3 regions of the Neobacillus sp. BF23-41 genome follow, and region 1 is predicted to be linked to each of the others. Evidence: riboswitches for the same ligand, from Rfam matches in the RefSeq annotation. Region 1 holds a riboswitch; each other region holds the start of a gene.

Region 1 (10,064 bases):
TGGAGAGCGCCATGTGCCACCAAAGGAGTTATACTCTCAGGTAAAAGGACAGAGGAAAATGGGGAACGCCTATTTTTCTCTGTCCTTTTTTGTGTGGAGAAAAATAGTAATAAACAAAAAAAGGAGGAGTTAAAGTCAAAACGAATAATTGGAGAGGCGCATCATGATTGACCTGTTGAATATTTATTTCTTAGAAAAATGTAAGCGCTTATTTATGCCGAATTGACTAAATAAATATTAAACTTTCATTGGGATCAATTTGCAATTATTGATATTACATATTATTTAAAGCCATCAAAAAAACTGCAAACATCCTTGAAAAGTAGAGAGAGGGAATTCATATGCAGGAACAAACATTGTCAAGAGGTTTAAAAAACAGGCACGTTCAACTTATCGCTATTGGGGGTGCTATCGGAACAGGATTATTTCTTGGAGCAGGAAAATCAATTCATTTAGCAGGACCATCGATTTTATTTGCTTACTTGATTACAGGGGTCATTTGCTTTTTAATCATGCGCGCCCTTGGTGAACTGCTTTTATCTAATTTGAAATACCATTCTTTTGTTGACTTTGTAAGAGACTATTTAGGTAATATGGCAGCATTTATTACAGGCTGGACCTACTGGTTTTGCTGGATTTCAATTGCAATGGCCGATTTAACAGCAGTTGGTCTCTATACTCAGTTTTGGTTTCCAAATGTACCACAGTGGATGCCAGGATTAATTGCATTAGTCGTTTTGCTAATCATGAACCTTGCAACTGTAAAGCTTTTTGGCGAAATGGAATTCTGGTTCGCATTAATTAAAGTTATTGCGATTCTTGCATTAATTGTTATCGGAATTTTCATGATTATTAAAGGCTTTTCCACAAATTCAGGCGCATCCAGTTTCACAAATCTATGGAGCCACGGCGGCATGTTCCCAAATGGCATAAATGGCTTTATCCTCTCATTCCAGATGGTCGTGTTTGCGTTTGTTGGCATTGAACTTGTAGGACTTACTGCAGGTGAAACAGAAGACCCGGAAAAAGTTATCCCAAAGGCCATCAATAATATTCCTATTCGGGTATTAATTTTCTACATTGGCGCCCTTATTGTCATTATGAGTATTTATCCGTGGAACGCCATCAATCCAGCGAAAAGCCCATTCGTTCAAGTATTCGTGGCGGTTGGTATCGCTGCAGCTGCTGGTATCGTCAATTTTGTCGTTCTAACCTCTGCAGCCTCGGCATGTAACAGCGCCATTTTCAGTACAAGCCGGATGGTATACTCACTTGCCAGAGATAAAAATGCACCAGTACCATTTGCAAAACTTACTTCTCGTCAAGTACCTTCCAATGCATTGTTCTTCTCCACTGTTGTTATTTTAATTGCCGTTGTGTTGAACTATGTAATGCCAGAAGGAGTATTTACGCTGATTACAAGTATTTCTACAGTATGTTTCATCTTTATTTGGGGTATTACTGTCGTCAGCCATTTGAAATACCGCAAAACCAGACCAGATCTAGCGAAAGTGAACAAATTTAAATTGCCGCTTTATCCATTTTCCAATTACTTAATCCTTGTCTTCCTAGCGTTCGTCCTTGTCGTACTAGCACTTGCGGAAGACACTCGTGTTGCTTTGTTTGTAACACCTGTCTGGTTTATCATGCTGATTGCGATTTATAAGATGTTGATAAAGAAGGCGGATTATGCGGATCAGGAGAATTATGCGGATCAGGAGAATCAACAAAAAGTAGCAGAAAATTAAGCGGCAACCCAAAAAAATAACATTTATTAATAATTATTGTTTCCGCTTTCAAAAAAGCTTGACTTAGATTCCATTAACTATTATTCTGAAAATAATAAAAATGAATATGCGGAAGATGGTTGTGGGAGAGTGCAAGTTTACACGCCACCGAAGGAGCAAGTTCCAAAAAGACCCTTGGAACAAATCTCTCAGGTAGATGGAACCACAATTGGACGCAACTCTGGAGAGCGCGTAGACAGTTTACGCCACCAAAGGGGAAGGTTCTTAATCGAACTTAAACTCTCAGGTAAAAGGACAGAGAAGGGTAGAAGAAAGCCATGTGCTACCCTTTTCTGTCCTTTTTTGCGTGCAAAAAAATATGGTTTCGCTTCAGACTTTATCTTGGGAATAAACAGATAAAATCTGAGGTTAAACACAGATAGAGGTAGCTAATACAACGAATCGAGGGGAAACGGTTTGAGTTTACAACAAAATGATTCAACTATTTTTGAAGCAATTAGGAAAGAGCAACATCGTCAGCATCAAACATTGGAGTTGATCGCATCTGAAAACTTCGTAAGCTCAGATGTTTTAGAAGCAATGGGAAGTGTGATGACGAACAAATATGCAGAAGGCTATCCAGGGAAGCGTTACTATGGCGGATGTGAATTTGTCGATGTGGCAGAACAAATTGCAATTGACCGACTAACTCAGTTGTTTGGTGCTAGATATGCCAATGTTCAGCCTCACTCAGGTGCACAAGCAAATTTTGCTGTATTTTTCGCACTGCTTCAACCTGGTGATAAAGTGATGGGGATGAACCTCTCTCATGGCGGGCACTTAACGCACGGAAGTCCTGTCAGTGTTTCAGGAAAATGGTTTGAGGTAGTGTCCTATGGTGTGAGAGAAGATACTCAATTGATTGATTATGATGAACTGGAAGCGATCGCGAAAAAAGAAAAACCGAAATTGATCATTGCTGGTACAAGTGCTTACACTAGAACGATTGATTTTGCACGGTTTAGACAAATTGCAGATCAAGTTGGCGCAAAATTCATGGTAGATATGGCGCATATTGCAGGACTTGTTGCAGCAGGTCTTCATCCATCGCCGGTTCCATACGCAGATGTTGTAACGAGCACTACGCATAAAACGTTGCGAGGACCGCGCGGCGGCATTATTTTAACAAATGATGATGAGATGATAAAAGCCATTAATAAATCGGTGTTCCCAGGGATTCAAGGCGGCCCGTTAATGCATATTATTGCAGCTAAGGCGGTTGCATTCAATGAAGCATTGCAGCCAAGCTTTAAGGAATATGCGAAACAAATCATTCTAAATGCCGACACACTAGGCAAAACATTAAAAAATGAAGGTGCAGCCCTTGTTTCTGGTGGAACGGATAATCATATCGTCCTTTTAGATTTACGTCCGTGGAATTTAACTGGAAAAGAAGCAGAAAAATTATTAGAAGAAGCTGGCATTACTGTAAATAAAAATACCATTCCATTTGATCCACAAAAGCCTTTTGTTACGAGTGGTATTCGCATGGGGACGGCGGCTTTAACGACTCGAGGTATGAAACAGGATGAAATGGTGAAAATCGGGGAAGTAATCGCATCTGTTTTGAAGAGCAATGGGGACAAAGCCGTTCTTGAAAAAGCAAAAGAAACAACCAAAGCAATTTGTGGAGTCTATCCGTTATTTCAACAGGCAATCACAGTATAAGAGGGGGTATGAGGATGGAATTTCAGAGTTGTTTTGACATTATAGGCCCTATTATGGTGGGACCGTCGAGTTCTCATACAGCAGGTGTCGTATCTATCGGGAAATTTATTTATGAACTGTTAGGAGATTGTCCACAAGAGGCCAAGATTGTATTTTATGATTCCTTTGCTGAAACCTATCAAGGACATGGAACAGATAAAGCACTTCTTGGCGGATTGATTGGGATGGATACCGATGATATACGCATTAAACATTCATTGGAGTGGGCAAAAGAGGTTGGCATGCAGTACCATTTCGAATTTGGAGATATCTGTGACCATTATGACCATCCAAATACAACAATCGTGACAGTGAAACACGGTGATCGTGTTGTAAAGGTTGGCGGTGCATCACTTGGTGGGGGCTTATCCAAGATCTTTATGATTAACGAGGCGAAGGTAGATATTCGTTTAAGCGCAGGCGATGACTTTTCAGCCCTTGCTAGTTATTATCAACCAAGAGAGAAAGTACTTGTGGAGGCAATATGATGGAGATTCGGTCGATGAAAGAGCTGATTGAAGCTTGTGAAAGAGAACAAAAAACCATTGGTGAAATCATGTTGATGATGGAAACAGAAAAATCAGGAAGAGACAAAGAAACCATTATTAGCATGATGGAAGAGCGATTGATCAAAATGAAAGAGGCCGTTGATAGCGGTATAAAAGATGCTTCGACTGCACCGAGTGGAATTTCTGGCGGGGATGCCGTGAAAATGTATGATTATGTACATGAAGGTAAATCGCTTTCAGGAAAATATGTAAGCAATGCAATGAGCTTTTCATTGGCAACTTCAGAAAGCAATGCACGGATGGGGGTTATTGTGGCCACGCCAACTGCAGGAGCAGCCGGTATTTTGCCGGGAATATTGTTTTCGCTTCATAAAAATGATGGCACACCCTATAAAGATTTAGTCATGGGATTGTTTACGGCAAGTATGCTTGGGTTTGTCATTGCAAACCGTTCGTTCATTTCGGGGGCGGCTGGAGGCTGCCAAGCAGAGGTAGGATCCGCAACAGCCATGGCAGCAGGAACAATCGTTGAGTTAAAAGGGGGCACGCCACAGCAAGCAGTAAATGCGACGGCCATTGCCATGAAGTCACTCTTGGGTTTAGTTTGTGATCCAGTCGCGGGTCTTGTTGAAGTGCCTTGCATAAAGCGAAATGTGATTGGAACCTCCATCGCATTTTCAGCGGCTGATATGTCTCTTGCGGGGATTGAAAGCCGCATTCCGTGTGATGAAGTGATTGAAGCGATGTATAGGGTCGGAAAAGATATGCCTCGGACACTTAGGGAAACTGCGCTTGGAGGTCTAGCAATAACAGAAACAGGTAAACAGGTAAAGGAACGACTATTTTGTCGGAAATCTTAGGTAGGGGGTCTATCAATGGGGACAGAAACAGCATTAAAGCAAACACCGCTTTTTGAAGTTTATGGAAAATCAGGTGCGAAGGTCATTGATTTTGGAGGCTGGGCATTGCCAGTACAGTTTTCCAGCATTTTAGATGAGCATGAGGCGGTTCGATCAAAAGCAGGTCTTTTTGATGTCTCACATATGGGTGAAGTGCTTGTTGAAGGCAAAGATGCAGAGAGTTACATTAACTACCTTGTCACTAACGATGTAACAAAGCTTAGTATCGATCAAGCGCAGTATACAGCAATGTGCTATCCAGACGGCGGGACAGTCGATGATTTATTAGTGTACAAATTAGCAGATGAAAAATATTTACTCGTCATTAATGCCTCAAACATTGAGAAAGATTATGAATGGATGAAGCAGCATGTAAAAGGAGATGTGACGCTCCAAAATATTTCGAAGACAGTAGCTCAGCTTGCCATCCAAGGTCCAAAGGCTGAAGGTGTTTTACAAAAGTTAACGGAAACAGATCTATCAGAAATTGGCTCATTTAAATTTGCTCAACATGTCAACCTGGACGGAATTACAGATGTGCTCGTATCTCGTACAGGTTATACAGGAGAAGATGGTTTTGAGCTTTATTTAGCCGCTGAACAAGTCGAAGCACTTTGGGTAAAGCTTTTAGAAGTAGGAAGGGAGGATGGCTTAAAGCCATGTGGCCTCGGTGCACGTGACACGCTTCGTTTAGAAGCACGTCTTGCACTTTATGGTCAAGAGTTATTAAGTGATATTAGTCCTCTTGAAGCAGGAATCGGCTTTGCCGTAAAAACGAAAAAAGAAAGTGATTTTATCGGTAAATCCGCACTATTAGCACAAAAAGAGGCCGGATTAAAACGAAGATTAGTAGGAATTGAGGTAACAGGCCGGGGGATTCCACGCCACGGTTATCAAGTAGTTTCGGAAGGTGGAGAGGCAATTGGTGTTGTTACATCGGGAACCCAATCACCATCTTTAAAGAAAAGCATAGGCCTTGCACTAATATCCGCAGAACATGCAGAAGTGGGGACACCATTAAAAGTGGAAATCCGAAATAAGCAGATTGATGCCGTTGTTGTTAAAACACCTTTCTATAAAAAGAGTTAATAGAGTGATAGAGTTCTCTGGTTAACTTGTATAAAGATGATAGGCAGGCCGACTATTACGTAAACTTACATGAAATCAAGATCTGAAGGATCAAACTTGAATTTACAATCGGAAGGAAGAGAAACAATGACTAAAGCGACAGCAAATTTACTATATAGCAAAGAACATGAGTGGGTATTACAATTAGACGGAAATCGGGTACGTATTGGAATCTCTGATTTTGCACAAAAGCAATTAGGAGATATTGTCTTTGTTGAAACCTTAGAAGTGGATGATGAAGTAACAGCGAATGATTCAATGGGTACCATCGAATCAGTAAAAGCAGTTTCTGACCTATACTCTCCTGTATCAGGTACGGTTGTTACTGTAAACGAAGAGTTAGGAGATGCTCCTGAGACGATTAACGAACATCCATTTGAAGCAGGTTGGTTAGTAGAAGTGGAAATGTCCAATCCTGATGAATTGGAATCACTTTTAAATGAAGATGCGTACCAAGCATTTATTAATGAAGGAGAGGAATAAAATGACTTCCACTTATCGATACCTCCCTGATACGAAACAGGATCAAGAGGAAATGCTTGCTTTTTTAAATATTTCTTCGATAGATGAGTTATTTGAAGATATTCCAGCTGAAATTCAACTAAACGGTGAGCTGCCTATTCCAGAGGCAGTGCCTGAGCCGCTCCTTTTGAAAAAAATGAATCAACTTGCTTCCAAAAATAAAAATGCTAATCATTACCCAACCTTTCTTGGTGCAGGAACTTATGATCACTATATTCCAAGTGTGGTCAATCATATGATTTCACGGTCCGAATTTTACACCGCCTATACACCATACCAACCGGAAATCAGCCAAGGTGAATTACAGGCGATTTTTGAATTCCAAACCATGGTTTGTGAGCTGACAGGAATGGATGTCGCCAATTCTTCGATGTACGATGGCTTTACATCTCTTGCGGAAGCTGCATCACTTGCTGTTACATCAACACGACGTTCCAAAGTACTTGTGTCAAAGGCAGTTCATCCTGAATCACGTGCCATCTTAAATACGGTGGCAGATGGCCAAGGTTATATAGTTGAATACGTCAATCTTACTGATGATGAGACAAGCTTAGTGAAGCTGCAAGGACAAATAGATAAAAACACTGCTGCTGTTATTGTTCAATACCCTAACTTTTTCGGTTCCATTGAGGATCTAGCAGAAATTAAGAATATCGCGGATACAAAAGGAGCGCTTTTAGTTGTAAGCGCCAATCCATTGGCACTGGCACTCTTGCAGGCTCCTGGTAAACTTGGAGCAGACATTGTGATTGGGGATATGCAACCATTAGGAATTCCGATGTCCTTCGGCGGCCCACATTGCGGTTATTTTACGGTAAGTAAGAAATTCATGCGAAAAATCCCAGGACGAATTGTCGGGCAAACGAAAGATGAAAAAGGACAACGCGGATTTGTATTAACCCTGCAAGCACGCGAACAACATATTCGCCGTGATAAAGCATCATCTAATATTTGTTCAAACCAAGCATTAAATGCACTTGCTTCTGCGGTTTGCATGAGTGCACTTGGAAAGCAAGGAATTCGTCATATGGCCCAATTAAACTTTGAAAAAGCCGATTACATGGCAAAATCTTTAAATAAAAAAGGCTTTACCATTATGAATAAAGCGCCATTCTTTAATGAATTTGTTGTCAAGCTTCCTCGTCCGGTAAAGGAAGTCAATGCCAAACTTCTTGAGGCAGGTATCATCGGTGGGTTTGATTTAGGAACGGATTACGGTTTAGAAAATCAAATGCTGCTAGCAGTAACAGAGCAGAGGACAAAAGAAGAGATTGACCAATTTATCGAGGTATTGGAGGCAGTTGTTAATGGTTGAATATAATGACCTAATTTTTGAAATCAGTCGTCAAGGACGTGTTGGATCAAGCCTTCCGGAAAGTGACGTTGATCCTGTTGATCTAAATGATAAACTTCCCAAGCATTTGATTCGTGACCTGCCAGCAGAACTCCCGGAAGTATCAGAGTTGCAGCTTGTTCGCCATTACACAGCGCTTTCGAATAAAAACCATGGGATCGATAATGGCTTCTATCCACTTGGTTCCTGTACGATGAAGTACAATCCGAAAATTAATGAAGATGTAGCACGTTTGGAAGGGTTTAGCCGCATTCATCCATACCAGCCAACGGAAACAGTACAAGGCGCACTAGAGGTCTTATATGAATTACAGGAAGAGTTAGCTGTCATCACAGGAATGGATGCAGTGACATTACAGCCTTCAGCAGGAGCACAGGGTGAGTGGACAGGGTTAATGATGGTCAAAGCCTACCATAAGCAAAAAGGAGAGGTAAGAACGAAAGTCCTTGTACCAGACTCTGCACACGGAACAAACCCTGCAAGTGCATCGGTTGCCGGTTTTGAAACGATAACGATTCCATCCAATGAGCATGGGTTAGTCGACATCGAAGAATTAAAGAAGCATGTAAATGATCATACAGCCGCACTGATGTTAACAAATCCTAATACTCTCGGCCTGTTTGAAAAAGAAATCGTAGAAATCTCCAAGGTTGTTCACGAAGCAGGCGGCTTATTATACTATGATGGAGCCAATGCTAATGCCATCTTAGGGAAATCAACTCCGGGACAAATGGGCTTTGACATTGTGCACTTAAATCTTCATAAAACATTTACTACACCTCATGGCGGCGGCGGCCCAGGTGCAGGTCCAGTCGGTGTGAAAGAGAAACTGATTCCGTTTTTACCAGTACCGCGTGTTGAGAAAGTGAATGAGGTATATGTGCTAGACTCGAACCAACCGCTATCGATCGGTCGAGTGAAAGGATATTATGGAAACTTCGGTATTCTATTACGTGCGTACACCTATATTCGTACAATGGGACCTGAGGGGTTACGTCAAGTGTCGGAAAGTGCAGTACTTCATGCGAATTATCTGCGCAAAAAACTTGAGCCGTATTTTGAGGCACCGTATTCACAAATTTGTAAGCATGAATTTGTGTTATCTGGAACAAGACAGAAAAAGCTTGGTGTAAGAACACTTGATATGGCCAAACGTCTGCTTGATTTTGGCTACCATCCACCTACCATCTACTTCCCACTAAATGTAGAGGAATGTTTGATGATTGAACCGACAGAAACAGAGACAAAAGAAACACTAGATGCTTTTGCGGATGTCATGATTCAAATTGCAAGAGAAGTGGAAGAAAATCCAGGTGTCGTATTAGACGCACCACATACTACGGTTATTGGCCGATTGGATGAAGTACAGGCAGCTAGAACACCAATCTTACGTTATACAAAAGAAGAAACAGTAAAAAGAGAAACCGTAATGTCTTAAACGAATGGGTAAACATGAACCACTGAGAATGAAGATAAAGAAGAAAATAAATTTTCTCACGATGTCATTCTCGGTGGTTTAATATAAACCAAAAACTTCATGACTGTTCATAGGAGTGGAAGATATGTCTATTGATTATGTTCGCAAACCGGAATGGCTAAAAATAAAATTAAATACGAATGAACAATATACTGGCCTAAAAAAAATGATGCGTGAAAAAAAGCTACATACGGTCTGTGAAGAAGCGAAATGCCCAAACATTCATGAATGCTGGGCTGAACGTAAAACCGCAACCTTTATGATTTTAGGAAGTGTATGCACGCGTGCCTGCCGATTCTGTGCGGTTCAAACAGGGCTGCCGACAGAGCTTGATTGGGAAGAGCCAGAACGTGTTGCTGAATCAGTGGAGCAGATGGGCTTAAAGCATGTCGTGATTACAGCGGTTGCTCGTGATGATTTAAAAGATGGAGGAGCCGGGGTATTTGCTGAAACGGTACGGGCAGTAAGACGTCGCAATCCATTCTGTAGCATTGAAGTCCTCCCGTCCGATATGAAGGGTGAATATGACAACTTAAAAACATTAATGGATGCCAGGCCAGCCATTTTAAATCACAATATTGAGACAGTGAAACGTTTATCACCTAGAATTCGTTCACGGGCAACTTACGAACGTTCCCTTGAGTTTTTGAGACGAGCAAAAGAAATGAATGCTACTATTCC
Region 2 (10,064 bases), on a different contig from region 1:
ATGTTTTGCATCGTTATACTTTTCTCGGGATCATTAATTAAAGAAATCACCTTATCCTTTACGGATACACCATCGACAAAAACATCCAATCCGTATACCATGTGGTTTAATCCAGCAAAATCGATTCTTACTCTGTTATGGTCTACTTCTAATAGTCTTGCAACGCCCATTTCCATACCAATCGGCACATTACACAATCCTACCACTCTATCAATATTACTGTAACGAAGGACTGCCTCTGTGACCATCCCGGCAGGATTTGTAAAGTTTATGAGCCAGGCTTTCGGACAAAACTCCTCCATTTCCCGGCAAATATCAAGAATAACAGGAATAGTTCTTAATGCTTTAAATAAACCTCCTGGTCCATTTGTTTCCTGACCAAGTACACCGTGCTTTAACGGAATACTCTCATCCTTCTTGCGTGCATCAAGCAACCCTACTCGAAATTGAGTAGTTACGAAATCAGCAGACTTTAAAGCTTCTTTACGATCAAACGTCAAATAGATCTTTATCGGAACCCCTGCTTTTTCTACCATTCTTTTGGCAAGATTACCGACAATTTCAAGCTTATCCTTTCCATTTTCAACATCTACCAACCATAATTCACGCACTGGCAGTTCATTATAATATTTAATAAATCCTTCAATAAGTTCAGGGGTATAGCTCGAGCCCCCGCCTATCGTTACGATTTTTAAACCGTCTTTCATTTTTTAACACCTCTGCTTGAATTTTATCTACATATTTAAGGTATCAGTAGGTTTGGTTGTTTCACCCATTTCTCTCCTTGCATCAATGCGTCCCTGAGCAATGACAAAAGGCAGATAAATAACGACAGAAATGCACAAATTCACTGCAGCTAAAATAGCGCCGGAAACATGCCCGCCTGTTGCTAATAATCCTCCTATAATTGCAGGTGTTACCCAAGGGATATCAGCCACTACTGGATGAACCAAACCTAAACTAATGGATGTATAGGCTACGATTGTCATGATGATTGGTCCTAGTATAAACGGAATGAACCAGATGGGATTTAATACAATGGGCAATCCAAAAAGAATGGGTTCATTGATTTGGAAAATCCCAGGAGGTGTTCCTAATGCGAGTAATTGTTTATTACGTTTCCGCCCTGCAATAAACATGGCTACAATTAAACCTAAAGTTGCACCTGAACCTCCCAGATAAACAAATGCATCCAAGAATGAACCAGAAAGAATATGGTATTCACTTAATTCTTTAACACCTTTTGCATACATATTCACATTTTCTTGCCCTAACTTGGTCATTAAAGGAGTTGTAATTCCCCCAAGTATGTTTGGACCGTGAAGACCAAGAATCCAAAATCCATGTACCAAGGATACGATTAAAATAGCAAACCACATAGAATCTACCGCACCAGTAAGCGGTGATACGAGTACTTTATTGATCCAGTCATTTAAATAAGCACCATCGCTAATAAACTTTCGTAAAACAAGGCCAAATAAACTAATGGTAAAAATGGTTGCCATTCCTGGAAGGAGCTTAGCAAATGAACGTGAAACCGCTGGCGGAACTCCATCAGGCAATTTAATCACCAAAAACTTGACTTTAGCTAAACGAACAAAAATTTCAGTGGCTACAATGGCTACAATAATACCGGTGAATAAGGCAGTGGCATTAAAATAATTCCAGCCAATAAAACCCCACGCTCCCCCTGTTACAGCTTCACCGCCCTCAGGAGTTATCGACACGTTAGCAACTTGAGGAATCAGGACAAAGAAAGATGCACCAGCTACAAGCATTGCTTCGAAACCATCATCCCCATAGGATCTTGCCAGCTTATAAGCTATTCCAAACACCGCAAATATCGTCATGAAGGCAAGGGTACCCCACCAGATATCTGAGCCTAAAGTTTTCCAAGTTTCACCGAAAATAGATATCATTAATTTTTCATAATATTTACCAATGCCAGGTACAGATCCTAGGTTGTTTAATAACACGGCTAACGAACCAATCATGGTAATCGCGATCATTCCTACCAAAGCGTCACGAATAGCAAGAAGGTGCCTGTTGTTCCCTAGCTTATTTGCGAAAGGCATTATAAATTTATCGATAAAATTCATCATGTTACCTACTCCCCTTTTATTAGATTAATTGCCTGCTTCAAAACTTCCTCTCCATTACAAAGGCCGTAATGCTTCGGATTAATAGAATCTACCGGAATACCAATCTTTTCTCCTGCCTTTTTAAGCTGGGTAAGCATATAGCGAACTTGTGGACCAAGAAGCAATACGTCTGCCTTGTTTATCTGGTCATTTATTTCAGTGGATCCTACTGCCCAAATTTTACAATCTATCCCTTGTGATTTGGCGCTTGCTTCCATTTTGGAAACCAATAGACTCGTAGACATACCAGCGGAACAGCATAATAAAATGTTCATCAATATCCCCCTTTAAGAAAGCGGTTACATAAATTAATAAAATTGCAAATGAGTTCGACTTTTCGAAAAAGATGCTTAACATTAATAATGCTTATAACTAATCTTCCTCCCCCTTTAGAAGTAAACATGTAGCTTATTTCAAAAAGTAGTAAAAGGTTTTTATAATCTTATTGTAATAACAATTCTGAATATTTACAATACATTTCTCACTAATTTGTTATTATTTTTAAAATTTGTTATTACAAATATAAATAATTGTACTTTTATAGTACCTTTAAGAGCTATTTTTTGTTAATCTATAGGTATTGAGGGGGAAGTCCACTATGATAGAAGATGCAAAAGACGGAAGTGCTCTGCACCTTAAGGTAAAAGATGCAATCATTCAATTGATTAACGACGGGGAATATAAACCAGACTCACAACTTCCGACGGAGGCTGAATTTTGCGAAAAATATGGTGTAAGCAGGACAACTGTACGAACTGCCCTACAACAATTAACGATGGAGGGTTATGTTTATCGTAAACGAGGAAGCGGAACTTTTGTTTCCGCAAACAAGGTAAAACAAATTTTAACAACGACGGTTGACCACTTTTCGAGTCAAATTTCCATGCAGGGAAAAAAACCATTAATCAAAGTAGGACAATTAGAAGTAATACCAGCAGATGAGTATCTTAGTGAACAATTAAAGATCCAAGAGGGAGAACCAGTTAATGTCCTAGAGCGGATACGTTATGTAAATGAAGAACCGATACAGTTTGAAACTGCCTTTTTACCCTGGTATAAAACCCCAGCTTTAAATAAACAGGGTTGTGAAAATTCATTATATAAACTTTTGGAAACACAATTTGGTTTAAAAATAAACAAGACAATTGAAAGCCTCGAATTGTTTATTGCAGATCAAGAGGCAGCAGAAAAACTACATATCTGTGTTGGTGACCCCTGCTTTGCGCTCGATACCTTTGCATATCTTCAAGATGGTTCCATCATCGAATATTCAAAAACAATCTATCGTGGAGATTTGGCCCATTTTGTCATTGAAAGAAATTACTAACGATTTATATATAAAACAGTAGATTAACGTGAAAAAGGATTGGTCATATCGAAAATCGCCTCCAATAATTGGCATTGGCATTATTAATACCAATGCCTTAGTTAAAAAAAGGAGGCCTTAGGACCAATGATACGGTTTTCCCTGCCTGCTAAATGATTGACTGAGATCCTTTAATGTGTAAACTCTAGCCGTTAAGAGAAATAAATCATTGTAGTTATTATGGATGTATTCATCAATAATCTCGATTCCTTCTATAAATTGATCAACTAAATAATACGTGTACTTTTCATCCCAGGAAAACTTATTGATTCTTAAAAGCTCATCTGCTAGTATTTGAAACTTAAACTCCTCAATCAGGAGTTTTATTTGAAACAATTTATCCGGATTAAACCTAAAACTGTTTTTATTTTCATGGCTTTTCTGAACATATTTTATAAAACCATTGATATTTTCAGCCAACATATTCGCTTTTTGCATCTCGAAGTTCAATTTGTCCTCTCCTCAATGTCTAATTTCCAACCCATCTTTAAAAAGAGTGTATGTCTTGGGAGGGAATAATGACACCAACAAAACCAAATGTCTCGAAAAAATTCCTTATTAATGAAAGAATCAGGAAAAAGTGAAACATCTTCATAAAAAAGAGGCACAAATCCAATTTGATTTGCAGCCTCAATTTAGTTTAGATTTTATTATTTTATGAAGAAGCTTTAAGAGTCAATTCACACTGCTTTAGATAAAGTAATGTTTTGATCTTGATTATCTTTTCTTTTTTTCAAACTAACCATTGCTATAAAGGAGATACAGTAGAGTACAGCAAGATATCCCATTGCGATCGTCACATTAGCATGCTGCAGGATATATCCTACTAAAATAGGAGATAATCCCCCTAATGCTCTACCGAAGTTAAAGATAGTATTGGTTGCTGTGCTGCGAATTTCTACTGGATAATAATTGCTTATTAATGCACCGTAACCAGCAAACATTCCATTCGAGAAGAATCCTACAATCGCACCGCCGATTAAAAGACCCGCACTTCCTGACGCAAAGGAGAATAAAAAGACTGCGATTGCGGAAGCGAATAAGAAGATTCCGAATGACCGCTTCATTCCAAGTCGATCCATAAACTGTCCAAAAGTTAACATACCTGCAATCATTCCCGCAGCTGTACTAATCGTCCAAAGAGCCGAGTTTGAAACTGATAATCCCTGGGATTGTTGAAGCATGGATGGCAGCCAAATCATCAAGCCATTATAACCTGCAATTTGGACCGTTGCCATGATAGCTAAAGCAATCGTCGTAACTGAAGTTCTTGGAGTAGCAAACAATTGCTTTAAATTCCCTTGCTTTGGCACAAGTTGTTTTTTCTTTTGTGATGCCAGCCACACGGGTGATTCGTCTAATTTTTTTCGGACGATAAAGGCGAATATAACCGGAACCAATCCGATGAAAAACAATCCTCTCCATCCCCAAGCAGGCAGGATCATGGCACTAAGAAGTGCAGCCAGAATCACACCGTATTGTGCACCGATGCTAACATAAGAAGAAGCGCGTCCTTGTTTATTCTTTGGCCATGCTTCAGCCACAAGCGCCATACCAATTCCGTATTCCCCACCTGCGCCTAAGCCGGCAATAAACCTAAAGATGTATACTTGTTCAATATTTACGGCTAAACCAGTTAATGCCGTTCCGATAGCAAATAGTAGAATCGTATAGGTAAATATTTTAACTCTCCCAAATTTATCTGCTAAGATACCGAAAATGATTCCTCCAGCGAGCATACCTAAATTGGTAATCGAAGAAATAAGACCTCCAGCAACCATGTCAATATGAAACTCTGCAATAATCATCGACATCGCAAAGGAGATAAACATGATATCCATGCCCTCTAATGTTAAACCTGCTACTGATGCAACTACTGTTTTTTTACGATAATCCATTTTTGTCGTTCTCCTTTCAAGCCTCACAGGACTTTGATTAAAAGATTATGGGCAAAAATAAAATGCCCTTTCATCCAAAGGACAAAAGGGCATTCATATACATAATTAGTATGATGAAGTTTACTTTTGCCTTTTTGGCCTCTCTGGACCAAATTAAAGGAATTTAATTTCATCTAATAGTAACACGATACATTTCATGTGACAATATTTTTATTATATTGCAAGAATTCTACTTTACGCAGATATTCTAATATTTTTTCCCTTTGTCCTTTTAAATGAATACACTATGAATAAAAGAATGAACCATAATGGTGTCATTAATAAAGCGACACGAGTTGATTCTGCAAATAGCATAATAATGAGAATAAATGCAAATAACGTGAGAACAAGATAATTAATAAATGGGGTAAATGGTGCTTTAAAAATCGACTTTTCATGTAAATCTGGGCGTGATTTCTTATATCGCAGATGACAAATTAAGATAATGCTCCAAACCCAAATAAAACAAATCGCACTAATCGTTGTCACGATACCAAAGGCTTGTTCTGGAATCAGCTTACTTAAAAGAGCTCCGACGGATAGAACAAGTGCAGATATAAATAATGCGTTACTCGGTACATGATTTTTATTTAATTTAGCAAAATTCGCGGGTCCCTGTTGATGATTACTTAAATTAAATAATATGCGGCTCGTTGAAAACAATCCACTGTTACAGGCAGACGCAGCAGATGTTAAGACGACAAAATTAATAATTCCTGCAGCAATCGGAATACCAACTAAACTAAACGTTTTTACAAAAGGACTGTTTGCTGCATTCAGTTGCGTCCATGGATTGATGCATAAAAGGATAATAAGGGCTCCCACATAGAAAAACAGTATTCTTAAAGGTATTTTATTTATTGCAGATGGGATATTTTTTTGTGGATTCGATGTTTCGGCTGCTGATACACCTACTAATTCAACACCTACAAATGCAAAGACAACCATTTGAAAAGAAAGTAAGAAACCTGACATTCCATTTGGGAAAAGACCACCATGGCTCCATAGATTTTTTACTGTAACCGTTCCTGAATCTGTTTGAAATCCAATAATTAACAAAATGACCCCTATGATGATTAAAGCAAGAATGGTGATCACTTTAATTAAAGCAAACCAAAACTCTAATTCTCCAAATAGCTTTACTGTTAATAAATTTAGTCCCAATAATAGAATTAAACAGACTATAGCAGGTACCCATTGTGGGATATCGAACCAATATTGTACATATACACCAACAGCAATAATATCAGCCATTGCTGTCATAATCCAACAAAACCAATACGTCCATCCAGTTACATAACCAGCCCACGGTCCAATATAATCCTCAGCGAAGTCCGTAAATGATTGATAGCCCTTATTTGATAAAAGAAGTTCTCCTAATGCCCTCATTACAAAAAAACATGCGATACCCACAATTAAGTAGGCAAAAATGATAGATGGACCTGCTAACTGAATGGCTTTCCCTGAACCTAGGAATAAACCTGTACCAATCGTACCTCCAATCGCAATCAGTTGTACGTGCCGATTTTTTAAATCTCTTTTTAATTCTTGTTGTGCCACTTCATTTGCCCCCTCATTTAGTAATAATTTCCTTTGTCCATTATGTGAAATTATGAACAATGAGTTAAACTCCGTAAAAAAAGAGATTGGAATTTCTCCAATCTCATCGGTCATAAGAATAACAAATAATATCCATTACTCTTTTGTTAGAATAACAAATAAAACTCGTACTCTTCTGTCCTTTTGCCTGAGATTGTGAACCCTTCGGCGCCGCAGATTTCCTGCGGTCTCTCCAGAAGCTGCTCCTGCTATAGTTTGATCCATAGCAATCATAGCTTGCTTAGTATTTAATTTATGTAGAAGAACAAATGGTTCAAAATCCCCCGCTAAAAAAGTTATGCATTAAAACATCTTATCTCACAAACTAAATTATTGTTAAATAATTTCTAATTTTAGTAGTATTCAATTACTTTGTCAATAATTAATTTCGGAAAATCTAGATTAATGGAGTAACAAAAAATGAACCCACTGCAAAGGATTGGGTTCATTTTTATCGTAATCCTTGATTCTGCATCTTTAATCTCCTAGTACCAAAAAATATTGAATATGATTTGCTGAGATGGGAGTAACCGCGATTATACGATAGCCGATACTTAGTAATTGCGACAAAGTTTCCGCACAATTGTGACGTGGAGGCTCAATCGGAGCATGGAAACTTTTATAAAGATTAATAAATTGATTATTATTTGTACAGTGAAGCAAGATCACATGTCTACCAGTCCATGCTTGACCGATCATTGGTTGTGGTTGTGTTTGTATTTCCCTTTTGATACTCATAATGAACACCCTCAAGTATTGATACAATAGAATATGGAAATAACCCTGTCCAATGTTCTTGGAAAATAAGGAAGTTTTTTTATATGATCCAGATATCTCCATAACAGCAAAAAGGGGTGTTTGCTTAAACTCCCCCTCACCTTTTATTAGTTATTATTTTTGGCAGTTTTGTGAACTCACTCCATACGTCGAGGTTTTGCAGGATTACAATTCGGTGAGTCAAGATTTGCCGATTCTGCTAATTTCATAAGATAATAACATTCTTCACGGTACATATGATCCGCCATTAGGGGGGCGAATGTTCCTAATGCTTGCTTACTTAGTCTGAGTTCTTCTATTTCATGTAGAAAATTTTGAAATAACTTTATTTCCAATTGGCTTTCTAAATTCATTCTTTCCAAAGCAGGAAACGAAGTTAAATTAGTTCTTAAATATCCTGCTAGTTCGACTGCTTTAAGGTAAAAGTCTTCAAAATTCTTCCTAAATGTATTACTTTTCTCTATGAGCTTCTTTTCAACACTATCTAAATTAGAGAAAATTGCCTCAGAATGACCCGAAGCATCTAATAACCATAAAAGATGATGATGTAGTTCATGGTAAACAGGTGGAACTTCCCCTGCTTTTAGGTGTATTAAAATTCTTAAGTATTCCTCTAATTCATTGACCATATGATTGATAAAGGTTGGCGAAAGGTGAATTTTTATTTTCCCAATCAGATGTTTTCTTAATAAGTCCAATTTAAATTCCCGTAATCTTATAACCTCTGTTTCAGCTTCGATTGTTAATGTCACTAAATCTGAGGAATTTGCACGATCCAGAAGCTTGTCAAAAACTCGAATAAAAGATGCTGCCTTTTCAATTTCCGCTTTTTGAACGGGTGCAAGGGCTTCGAAAATAAACCTTGAATGATCACCTAATATTTGGAGCCAAAAACGATGTTCAAATCTTGCTGTTCTCGCAAAGACATCATTCATGTTTATTCCTCCCAATAAGAAATACCCACACTATTTTGATGTTTATTCCTCTGATTTGCTACTTATGACCAATGACATACTGGTTTAAATTCCAAAAATTTCAATTTAATCTATTAATCTCCTTTCTTCATCACTATTATAGCCATTTCCTTCCATATAGTGCATTACCTATACTTCATTCAGAAAAATTCTAATAAAAAAAGGAATTCTCAGCGTTTTATAGAAGTGTTAAATTGGAGGTGTAGTGTTATGACGATAATATATTCACCTAGTAACGTACAGGAATTGCTTGGAATTGATGGCAATACATTACGGAAGTATGCCACTCTCTTGGAAGGACATGGGTATCAAGTTCAGCGTAATAACAGAGGACATAGAACCTATTTTGAAAAAGATGTTATCGCATTCCGTAAATTAATCGAATTCAGTAAGCAAGAAGGTATGACGATGGACCATTCAGCCGAAGCAGTGATGACATGGATCTCTGAAGAAAATAAAACGGTAACACTTTTGGAAGAAGTGCCGTTACAGACAACTAATGATGGCGATACTGAGCAGAATACTAACACTAATGAGTTATTGGATCGTATAGAACATTTGGAGCAAGTAAACTTAGATTTAATCAAACATTTGAAGGAGAAGGCAGTACGAGAAGCTCAGCTAGAAGAAAAGATTAATCTAATTTTGAAGTATGTTGAACGTATGGAGCAATTGGAAAAGGAACGAAGTAAAATGATTGAGGAAGAAACCAGAAAGCAAATCGCAGTCGCCGAGCAAAGGAAATGGTGGAAATGGTGGAAATGAGAAAAGCCGTGCTTAGAATGAACTGCCCCGTAAATGTTAGTTTAGTGTCTAACATTTACAGGGCAGTTCAGAATAGCATGGCCTTTTTTACAAACATAAGTCAAACAATGAAAATTTTTTTCTTTTATTAAAAGAAGTTAACAGTTCATTTAAAATGAGGAATATCGACAACTTTTTCAATATACCTTGTTTATAATGATTTAAGTATTGAAGTGTAAAAAATTGAGGAGGAAACTAATGGACGTTCTACTCTATATCGGTACGAATCTATTAGGTGCTCTTGCTATTGTGCACCTGATTACATTCACTTTTAATCTATTTTCTAAATAAAGTTCGAGAAATGGCCTTTTCAGCTACTTATTCTTTAATCTTTGCATTCTTTTAACCTTATATTGTTCAAAATCCCACTTCGATAAAAATTCTTTTGTAGAAGAATAGCCTGACATATAGAGAAAATCGATTTCAGCCGTATCCAATTCAAAATCAGTAGCGTTGATGTCACCAG
Region 3 (10,064 bases), on a different contig from region 1:
CATTAAGTCTGTTTCAGACTTTGCCGCTTTTATATTGTACTCACCCTTAAATCTTACTTTCTCAGGGATATCGCTAAACAGTTCATCAATAGAGGAAACACCAATTGCCTCAAGCATAGTCTTCTTATCTTGTTCAGTCATAGGTAAATAGCGATGTTTCATAAACCTAACTCCCTTCTGTTATTTCTTTTCTTTTTTATAAAAAGGTGTTGGAACTACAGTAGCTTTTAAACGTTTGCCGCGAATTTCAACTTCAACTTCGGATTCAAGACCCGCAAATTCTGCATTGATCAGGGCAAGACCAATATTCCTCTTTAAGGTGGGTGATTGCGTTCCAGTTGTAACCTCACCAATTAACTGATCACCTTTATATACAGGGTAGCCATGACGTGGAATCCCACGATCAATCATTTCGATTCCAACCAATTTTCTTGTTAAGCCCTTTTCTTTTTGTTGGATTAACGCTTGTTTCCCGATAAAGTCATCTTCTTTGTTTAATTTCACAGCGAAGCCAATTCCAGCTTCAAGTGGTGAAATTTCTGGAGATAGTTCTTGACCATAAAGCGCTAAAACTGCTTCAAAGCGAAGTGTGTCGCGTGACCCTAATCCACATGGGATTACTCCATCTTCTTTACCTGCAGTTAAAATGTCTCTCCAAAGGTCCACAACATCTTTTGCATCGCAATACACTTCAAAGCCATCTTCACCAGTATAACCAGTTCTTGATACAAGTGCCTTTTTCCCATTTAGGATTACATCTTGTTGGAATTTGAAAAAGCCAATTTGGCTTAAATCATTATCTCCCGCAAGCTTTTGCAATACTTTTTCCGCAAGTGGTCCCTGAATAGCCAGCTGTGCTGTTTTTTCCGATAAGTTTTCTAAAGAGACATCACCAGTTAAATGGTCTTCAAGCCATTTGTAATCTTTTTCAATATTTGATGCGTTTACTACTAAAAGGTAATGATTGTCTTCAATCTTATATACAAGCAGGTCATCAACAGTACCGCCATTTTCATAACACATGGCGGTGTACTGGGCACCTCCATTTTTTACTTTTGAAATGTCATTAGTCATCATTTTTTGTAAAAATGCTAAGCTATTAGTGCCTTTTACTTCTACTTCACCCATATGGGAAACATCAAATAATCCTGCACATGAGCGAACAGCTTCATGCTCTTCTTTAATGCTAGAGAATTGGACCGGCAGTGCCCAACCTCCAAAATCAATGGTTTTTCCTCCCCATTCTTTATACACATCAAAAAGTGGAGTTCGTTTTAATTCAGACATTCTTAATCCTCCTTCAATCTTTGGCGCAAATTATTCAATGGATAATATAAAAAAGGACAGAAACCTCCTATGAAACGTAAGAAGGTCTCTGTCCTTGCACCTGAAAGTTTACCTAAAAAGGCTTTCCCCTTTGGTGGCTGCTTAAAGCTAGCAGCGCTCTCCAGAGCTGCGTCCTACAAGAGTTCTTTTGCCTGAGAGATTCACATTTCTGCTTGCTCCTTCGGCGCTACATAAGTAGTCTCTCCCCTTGTTATCATTCGCATTATAATATTATCCAAATTGGTCATACTAATTATACTTATAAAATAAATTACCTTATTAAAATATTTAAAACATTCAAAGCTATTATTATCCTACCATTAAAATAATACATTGAGCAATAACTTTATTAGAAAAGCATATAGCTGGAAATTGAATAAAAAGGAGCTGGAACCATGTCGATCGAAATTGAATTTGATTCCTCCTGGAAGGATGATTTTTTACATAGAATTGAAAACGATGGTCCATGGGGGAATTGGGAACTTTTTAAACTAGCAATTGGAGTTGAAAAACAGCTCGTCATTCCAGATTTCACAGGTTTATTGGCACCAAGTCATTTACCCAATCTAACCCCACTTCCTCACCAGCTTGAAACAGCTAAACAAGTAATTGAAAACATGAATGGGAAAGCCATCCTTGCCGATGAAGTAGGACTCGGAAAAACGATTGAGGCCGGGCTGATTCTAAAAGAATATATGATTCGCGGATTGGTGAAAAAGGTATTAATTCTTGTCCCTGCATCGTTAGTTACTCAATGGTCGATGGAGTTGAATAGCAAATTTTTCATTCCAGCCATTTCACAAAGGAAGAGCTATGTGTGGGAACAGTGCGATGTTGTCGTTTCGTCAATTGATACAGCTAAACGAAATCCCCATCGAGACATAATTTTTAAACAGGACTATGACCTTATTATCATTGATGAAGCCCATAAACTTAAAAATAACAAAACAAAAAACTACGAATTTGTCCAAAATCTGAAAAAGAAATTTTGTTTACTATTGACGGCAACACCCATTCAGAACCGTATCGAGGAAATTTTTAATCTGGTTTCATTATTAAAACCAGGACATTTAGGCAGCGAAACGACATTCTTTGAAAAATACAAACGAGATGCACGTTCATTAAATGATGATGAGCATTTAAAAGAATTAGTAAACAAGGTTATGATTCGGAACAGGCGGGCAGATACAGGCATTGAGTGGACGAAAAGGCATGTGGAAACCATTCCAATTGAATGCACTCAAGAGGAGAAAGATCTTTATGAGTCAATTACTGAACTAAAAAATGAGGGGAATTGGGCACAGACAAGTTCATTCTCCGTAATGACATTACAGCGTGAGGCGTGCAGCAGTAGAGAAGCAGTTTTTTATACATTAAAAAATATGCTCCAAAAAAAGGAAAATCCAACCCCAGTTTTTGAGGAACAAATTCAGTATTTAATAAAAAAAGTCGAAGCTGTCCAGAAGAATTCAAAAGCGGAAAAAGCATTAGAATTAATTCAAAAAGTAAATGATAAAGTAATTATTTTTACAGAATACCGAGCAACACAAATGTACCTCCAATGGTATTTAAAACAGCATGGAATTTCATCTGTCCCTTTTCGGGGCGGCTTTAAGCGTGGAAAAAAGGACTGGATGAGAGAATTATTCCAAAAGCACGCTCAGGTCCTTATTGCAACTGAAGCAGGCGGTGAAGGAATTAACCTTCAATTTTGTAATCATATAATTAACTTTGATTTGCCATGGAATCCAATGAGGCTCGAACAACGAATTGGTCGTATCCATCGTCTGGGCCAGGAAAAGGATGTCATGATTTATAATTTTGCGATAAAAAATACTGTCGAAGAACATATTTTGAAGCTTCTTTATGAGAAAATACATTTATTTGAAAAAGTAATTGGTGAACTGGACGATATTTTAACAAAGTTGGAATTTGGCAATATTGAAGACCATTTAATCGATATTTTTGGACAATCCTCATCCGAAGGCGAAATGCGAATTAAAATGGAAAATTTATCATCAATGATTGAATTTGCTCAGGACATGAAGAAGGGAGATTCCCATGCAGCAGCAGGAAATTCATAACTTTTTATTGAACTATTTTCAGGCTAATGACTGTGCAATTGTGGCGAATAGCCCAGGATATTTGACTGTTCAGTTAACAGTTGAACTTGATAAGGAATTAATGAATCGCCCTTTTTACTGGCACTATTTAGAAAAAACGGGTGGAATTCCAAACCCGATGAAGTTAACATTTATTACGAACCAAGATGCCGCTCCTGAAAATATAAAGGGGGAAATCATTCATTTTGGTTCACCTCGGCTTCATCAAATTTTTACTTCGACGAAAAATTTAGCCAGCTATATCCGACTTTATGAAAATCATCGGAATCAAAACAAGCAAACTCCTTTACTACCATGGCTATGTATGAATGTTAAGATCTCCTATCAATGTGACCGTAAGCGGGATATTTTCAAATCTATCGGCTTACAACTCATTAACGGAAAAATGGTTGAAGATTTCCATGACAGACTGCTTGAAATACCGTTAACACCAAAAATACCTGATTACTCCTTTACTTTGTCACCTTTAGTGAAACCTCAAAGCGGGATGTTGAGAGTTGAAACCTATCTTTCATCCATAATTGAGAAGGATGACCACTCTTGGGCAATAGATGCGCGAGAACGTTGGGATAAAGATTTACGCCTCTTGAATCATTTTTACGAGGATGTTGAAGATGAAAATGAAAACTTTGAAACCGAAAAAATGGCTCTAAAGGAACAGTACGAACCAAAAATCTCCATATCCTTCATCAATGGCGGCCTCTTTTATCTAACTGAAAAAGCAATATAAGGGACAGGGTGTCAGGCACCATGTGAAATTTTCACATGGTGTCTGACACCCTTAAAAATATTTTTGAAAATAAAGAAGGATAAGGAGGAATCATGTCGAATATTATCCCATAGAAAAATGAAAAGGCGGTGGTACTTATTGTTAGCGAGATAGAAATTTTAGCAAATCGAATCATTACAGATGCTGCACGAAACCAGGCAACAGATATTCACATTATCCCAAGGAAGAGGGACACACTCGTCCAAATCCGATTAACCAACAAGTTAATTCCTCGACTATCCCTTCCAAAAGATGAATGCGACAGATTAATCTCACATTTTAAATTCACAGCCAATATGGATATCGGAGAAAGAAGACGACCACAAAGTGGATCCATTTTTTGTGAAGTTGACGGAAATTTAATGGGGCTCAGACTTTCCACACTCCCTTCTAATAACAGAGAGAGCCTTGTCATCCGGCTATTACCACAGCAAGAACAAATTCCTTTTCACCAACTTTCACTCTTCCCAGCAATGACCCGAAAACTACTTGCCCTTCTCAAACACGCTCATGGATTAATAATTTTTACCGGCCCGACGGGCAGCGGAAAAACGACTACTCTCTATTCCCTTTTAAATGAAACCGCCCACTTATTTCATCGTAATGTCATTACACTCGAAGATCCCATTGAAAAAAACTATGACTCAGTCCTGCAGATCCAAGTCAATGAAAAAGCAGGCGTCACCTATGCAGCCGGATTAAAGGCAATTCTTCGACATGATCCTGACATTATAATGGTCGGTGAAATTAGAGATGCTGAGACGGCAAAGATTGCGGTAAGGGCAGCATTAACAGGCCATCTAGTGCTTTCCACGATGCATACCCGTGATGCGAAGGGAGCGGTTTATCGCCTGCGTGAGTTTGGAGTGAATTGGTTAGAGGTCGAGCAGACACTTATTGCCATAACAGCCCAAAGGTTGGTTGAACTTACCTGCCCTTTTTGCGAAGGAGAGTGTTCACCTATTTGTTATTCCTATGGCAGATGGAAACGTGCCAGTGTATTTGAACTTTTATCCGGACGAAATTTACACGCAGTAATGAAAGCTGCTCAAGGAGAAAAAATAGAAATTCGTTACCGAATGATAAAAGATGTAATTAATAAGGGCATTGCCCTTGGATATATCCAAGAATCTGAATATGAACGATTGGTATATGACGATGAAACGGTCTAAATGGTCAGTGAATGAACAAGCTAATTTCCTGAGAAGAACCGGTGAACTATTGGCAAGGGGGTATCCAATTGCTTTAGCAATTGAATCCATAGCATTACAATTACCGTCAAAACGAAAGGAGGATTTAAATGGTTGTTTAGAAGAGTTGAAAAAGGGTTTACCGTTTCATGATGCATTAAATAATCTTGGTTTCAACAAGGACTTAGTCGGTTATGTCTATTTTGCGGAGCAGCATGGCAGCTTTGCTGATGCTCTGTTAGAAGGAAGTGATCTTGCCCTATTAAAAGATAAAGACGTACACAAGTTGCTCAAGTTGCTTCAGTATCCGATGGTGCTTTTAGTTATTACAGGATTTCTATTTATTTTTATAGAAAATACATTGCTGCCAAGGTTCACCACCCTTTTTTCATCGCTTGGTCTGGAAGCAAATTTTTTCACAAATGTCATTTATGCTTTTGATCAATACTTCCCAACTGTTATCGGTACCCTGCTTCTGATCCTAATTATGGGAGCCGCTTATTATCTTCTCTTTTTTAGAAAACTCTCCGTCCTAAAACAAAGGTCACAACTTGTTCGAATACCTTTTGTTGGCAGGATCCTCAAATTGCTGTTTACCCACTACTTTTCCATTCAACTTAGCTTTCTCTTATCCGGTGGATTATCAGTTTCCGAAGCCTTACAACTATTTGAACAGAATCATCGACATCCTTTTTACTGTCACTTAGCTAAAAGGATTAAAACTAAGCTAATTACCGGAGAAAAGTTGGAGACAATTTTAGCGTCTCTGTCATTTTTCGAAAAAGAATTTCCGATGATTGTAAAACACGGCCAAGAAAATGGAAAATTGGAGCAGGAGTTATTATTTTTCAGTAAGCATTGTGTCACTAACATGGAAGAAATGATAGAAAAACGGTTAACAACCATCCAGCCAATTCTTTACATTTTTATTGGATTCATGGTGGTTTCGATGTATTTAGCGATTCTTTTACCCATGTTTCATCTACTGGACGGCATTTAAAAAAATGGAGGTTATTAAAAATGATGAAAAATGAAAAAGGCTTTACTTTAATTGAAATGATGATCGTCATGCTCGTAATTTCGGTCTTGTTAATTATCACAATTCCAAACGTTGCCAAACATAATTCTAACATCAACAATAAAGGCTGTGATGCCTATGTTAAAATGGTCCAGGCACAAGTTCAGGCTTATGAAATGGATAAGAATAAAGTACCAACCATCGCGGAACTAAAAGCAGAAGGATATATAAAGGAGGACGCTAAAGGTTGTCCAAACGGAAAGACAGTTGAAATAGACTCTGAAGGTACTGTAACAGCTGTTGCATCAGTAACCACTCCATAATGAATACGCATCAAAAAGGCTTCACTTTAATTGAGTCCTTGTTAGTTCTCTCCATCTTCATGATTATCTCCTCAATTACAGTTTTCTCATTAAAACCACAGCACTCAGTAATGGAGGATGAGGCCTTTTTAATCCAATTAAAAGCCGACCTATATTATGCTCAACAATATGCTATCTCCCATCATGATGAAGTATCCATTGTTTTTGTTCCAGATCAATATAGGTATTTTCTGTATTTGTGGCCGGAACCAACGCCGATCGTCAATCGAAATTACAGTACAAATATTTATCTCAAAGAAGGTTCTCTCCCCTTATATTTGAAATTCCTAAGCGACGGAAACGTAAACCAGTTTGGAAACTTTTTTATCCAAACAAAAAATAAAACATATGTTATTACTTTTTTAATTGGAGAGGGTCGGTTCTATGTTAAGGAGTACTAGAGGATTTTTTTTGCTTGAACTACTACTTTCTTTATCTGCCTGGTTAATGCTTAGTTTATTTTTACTGCCTTTATTGATCGAACTAAGAGAACAATCACGACAATTAGAATGGGAGAGCAAGGCGAGGCAGCTGATGTATGAGGAACTACAGACCAAATTAATCAGTTATAAAACATTTTCAAATTACACTTCCATTTTGAATGGAGTTGAATACCAAATCACATGGAAAGACACCGGAGCAGCTGACCAAAAGGAGGTGTGTGTAAGAATTGAAAAAAATTCATTACAGCCTGAAACCGAAATTTGTAGGCCCCTTGAATGAAAAAGCATTTACGCTCATCGAGGTACTAATTGCTTTTTCAATTTTTACGACGATTATTTTCTTTATGACACCTGTTTTTCAAATTATCCTGACTAATAAGGACACGGAGGCATCGTTACAGGCAATGGAATGGGAAGTTTTTTCGAGCCAAATCAAAAAAGAAATAAGGCAGTCCACTCGTGCCGAAGTGATTTCCGGAAGGTTAATTCTAACGAAGGATACTGAAACCATTCAATATGAAAAGTACGGTACTAATCTTAGGAGACGTGTGAATTCAACTGGTCATGAAATAATCCTCCAAAATGTTTCACAATATTCGTTCACCATTATAAACAATGCAGTCAAAACCATCGTAACGGATCTATGGGGAAAAGAATACTCAGTAACAGCTTTTCCATTAGTAAATTCGGGGACAGTCCCATGAAAAATAATGAAAAAGGCTTCACTTACCCACTTACCTTGTGCCTGATCATCATTTTTTTATTATTTTTCTCGGTACGTATTGAACAATTGTTATCCGAAAGAAAAATGGCACATGAAACGGCTATCATCCTCCAAGAGGAGTACTATTTTCTATCGTCGGTAAAAAAAGTTGAAGTAATATTTCAAAAGAGTGGGATCTTACCTGTCAAAGGAACAATTAGTTTTGTTAACGGCACCATGGATTACCAAGTTGAAACTCCTACTGGGTATGTCCAAAAAGTCAATTTTACTCTTCACCTCCTTGCTGTTGACAAAACATTCATTGGACGGGGATATTTTGATACAAGGACAAAAAGATTAAGTAAATGGGTCGAATTAAAATGAAGAAATATGGACATACTTGTTTATGAAAATTAAAGGCAGGTGTGTCCATGAAAACAAACGACTATGTGAAATATATGACCCAAACCATCGTGAAATACGCAGACCAACCGAAGGATGAACGAAAACGAATTCGTACAGCTCGAAAAGAAACAAAAGCTTCTTTTTGGTATCGCTGGTTCGGAATTCTACCCTACATCGTTTATTTTGAAGTCAAAAAAAGACGAAAATTGTAACGAGCGGATGCTGGGTCTGCTTCGTTATTTTTCCAAAATAACTATATTTCTGCTATTGACAAGAGATTATTAATGAATTTAGGCTATTTTTTATTATATTGTTACAATATAAAGTCGTAAATTGTGAACAATTTCTAAACATATAGTGTTAACATTGTTAACCTCATTCCCATGTTACAATGGCTGTATTATAATGGAATAAATTATGGGGGTCCGAGGTGAACAGTGATGGAACAAACATTAAAAATAACAAACGTTTTGTCAGATCCAACACGGTACTATATTTATCAATACATTACAAAACGTCACCAAGAAGTAACCGTTCAAGAGGTGGCGGAAAATTTTAATATTCATCCGAATGTAGCAAGATTGCATTTATCAAAGCTTGAAGATGTAAATATGTTAGCATCTGAAACCAAGAAAACAGGTAAAGGTGGCAGACCAAGTAGATTATATCGTTTATCTGACGATGTAATCCAGCTGCATTTCCCGTTTCGCGACTACATGCTTTTATCCAAAGTCGCACTCCAAACAATGATTTCGCTTGGAGAAGCAGGAAAGCAAGCCCTTTATCTAACCGGAAAACGTTTTGGTACAGAAGTGATTGAACAAGAAAAGGCAAAAAGAGCATTTGGTGAGGAATTAGAATTTGAGCAAAAGCTAACAATATTAAAAAGCGCTGCAACGCTTGCAGGTTTTTATCCAGAATTTGAAGCAAACGGTGAAAAAACAAAAATCTATTTCCAAATTTTCAATTGTCCATTTAAAGAAGTGGCAGAAGAGCATTCGGAAACAGTTTGCAGTATGCACCATGAATTTCTAAAGGGAATGTTTGGAGCACTATTTGAATCCGTTGAGTTGATTGAAAAAGATAATATTATTTCTGGCTGCGAAACTTGTTCATATCAAGCGCTGGTTACAAACTAATTCGAAACCATTATTTACATTATGTCTCCTTTTCCTTATAATATTGTAATGATGGTATCGTAGGGAAAAAGGAGGGGGATACATATGGATCGCATGTTCAGAGTTTGTGGTTTCTGGACGGGCATTTTTACAGTTATGTTTTATCTAGGTGATATGGATAAAACGGCAATGCTATTCTTAGCCCAAACAGGTTTTTTCGTTCTGCTTAGCTATCTTAAATTATCCGAGCGCATGTATTTGTGGGTATTCGGAGCATATTTAACAGTTTTCTTCGCAGGTTTCACTTATTGGACTACGTTCATGATGGTGCCTGGTGCAGGTCATTGAGAAACATTTAGAAAAAACGTCGGAATACTCCGGCGTTTTTTCTTTATTCTACGAAAGCGTCATTTTCATTTAGCTTAAACCCTTTTTGCTGGATAACCACATGAAAATAGGTGCTTATCCCGGATGGCATGATCAAACTACGAATCGCTCGATTCCGTTTGCTGACTTCTGAAAATGGATTGGGGTCATAATGGTTCGCTAATTCTTTTAGAATTCCGGACTTTAATAAAAATTCATCCTGTCTGAGTTTGGTAATTAA

The links. Region 1 has a riboswitch for glycine ahead of glyA (serine hydroxymethyltransferase). Riboswitches for the same ligand answer to the same signal wherever they lie in the genome.
Region 2: it holds a riboswitch for glycine, as region 1 does, so the genes downstream of both, AB7942_RS20180 (amino acid permease) here and glyA (serine hydroxymethyltransferase) in region 1, are expected to answer to the same signal.
Region 3: it holds a riboswitch for glycine, as region 1 does, so the genes downstream of both, gcvT (glycine cleavage system aminomethyltransferase GcvT) here and glyA (serine hydroxymethyltransferase) in region 1, are expected to answer to the same signal.

What each region holds. Positions count from the first base shown of each region.
Region 1 is NZ_JBGBPR010000007.1:88,306-98,369, reverse strand. Features, by position in the region: gene AB7942_RS13130 (amino acid permease) at 342-1,748, shown strand; glycine riboswitch at 1,959-2,056, shown strand; gene glyA (serine hydroxymethyltransferase) at 2,205-3,455, shown strand; gene AB7942_RS13120 (serine dehydratase beta chain) at 3,470-3,982, shown strand; gene sdaAA (L-serine ammonia-lyase, iron-sulfur-dependent, subunit alpha) at 3,982-4,863, shown strand; gene gcvT (glycine cleavage system aminomethyltransferase GcvT) at 4,879-5,991, shown strand; gene gcvH (glycine cleavage system protein GcvH) at 6,118-6,513, shown strand; gene gcvPA (aminomethyl-transferring glycine dehydrogenase subunit GcvPA) at 6,515-7,867, shown strand; gene gcvPB (aminomethyl-transferring glycine dehydrogenase subunit GcvPB) at 7,860-9,344, shown strand; gene lipA (lipoyl synthase) at 9,469-10,064, shown strand, end outside.
Region 2 is NZ_JBGBPR010000014.1:93,986-104,049, forward strand. Features, by position in the region: gene AB7942_RS20150 (6-phospho-beta-glucosidase) at 1-707, opposite strand, end outside; gene AB7942_RS20155 (PTS sugar transporter subunit IIC) at 735-2,102, opposite strand; gene AB7942_RS20160 (PTS sugar transporter subunit IIB) at 2,108-2,416, opposite strand; gene AB7942_RS20165 (GntR family transcriptional regulator) at 2,740-3,468, shown strand; gene AB7942_RS20170 (hypothetical protein) at 3,586-3,957, opposite strand; gene AB7942_RS20175 (MFS transporter) at 4,188-5,405, opposite strand; gene AB7942_RS20180 (amino acid permease) at 5,640-7,004, opposite strand; glycine riboswitch at 7,170-7,250, opposite strand; gene AB7942_RS20185 (hypothetical protein) at 7,521-7,781, opposite strand; gene AB7942_RS20190 (DUF2935 domain-containing protein) at 7,958-8,755, opposite strand; gene AB7942_RS20195 (hypothetical protein) at 9,005-9,559, shown strand; gene AB7942_RS20200 (patatin-like phospholipase family protein) at 9,913-10,064, opposite strand, start outside.
Region 3 is NZ_JBGBPR010000003.1:210,969-221,032, forward strand. Features, by position in the region: gene gcvPA (aminomethyl-transferring glycine dehydrogenase subunit GcvPA) at 1-162, opposite strand, end outside; gene gcvT (glycine cleavage system aminomethyltransferase GcvT) at 181-1,287, opposite strand; glycine riboswitch at 1,374-1,453, opposite strand; glycine riboswitch at 1,457-1,544, opposite strand; gene AB7942_RS06860 (DEAD/DEAH box helicase) at 1,722-3,410, shown strand; gene AB7942_RS06865 (YqhG family protein) at 3,388-4,179, shown strand; gene comGA (competence type IV pilus ATPase ComGA) at 4,308-5,390, shown strand; gene comGB (competence type IV pilus assembly protein ComGB) at 5,371-6,408, shown strand; gene comGC (competence type IV pilus major pilin ComGC) at 6,429-6,749, shown strand; gene comGD (competence type IV pilus minor pilin ComGD) at 6,749-7,189, shown strand; gene AB7942_RS06890 (hypothetical protein) at 7,200-7,511, shown strand; gene comGF (competence type IV pilus minor pilin ComGF) at 7,459-7,935, shown strand; gene comGG (competence type IV pilus minor pilin ComGG) at 7,932-8,318, shown strand; gene AB7942_RS06905 (YqzE family protein) at 8,366-8,551, shown strand; gene AB7942_RS06910 (helix-turn-helix transcriptional regulator) at 8,780-9,478, shown strand; gene AB7942_RS06915 (DUF2626 domain-containing protein) at 9,563-9,805, shown strand; gene AB7942_RS06920 (class I SAM-dependent methyltransferase) at 9,849-10,064, opposite strand, start outside.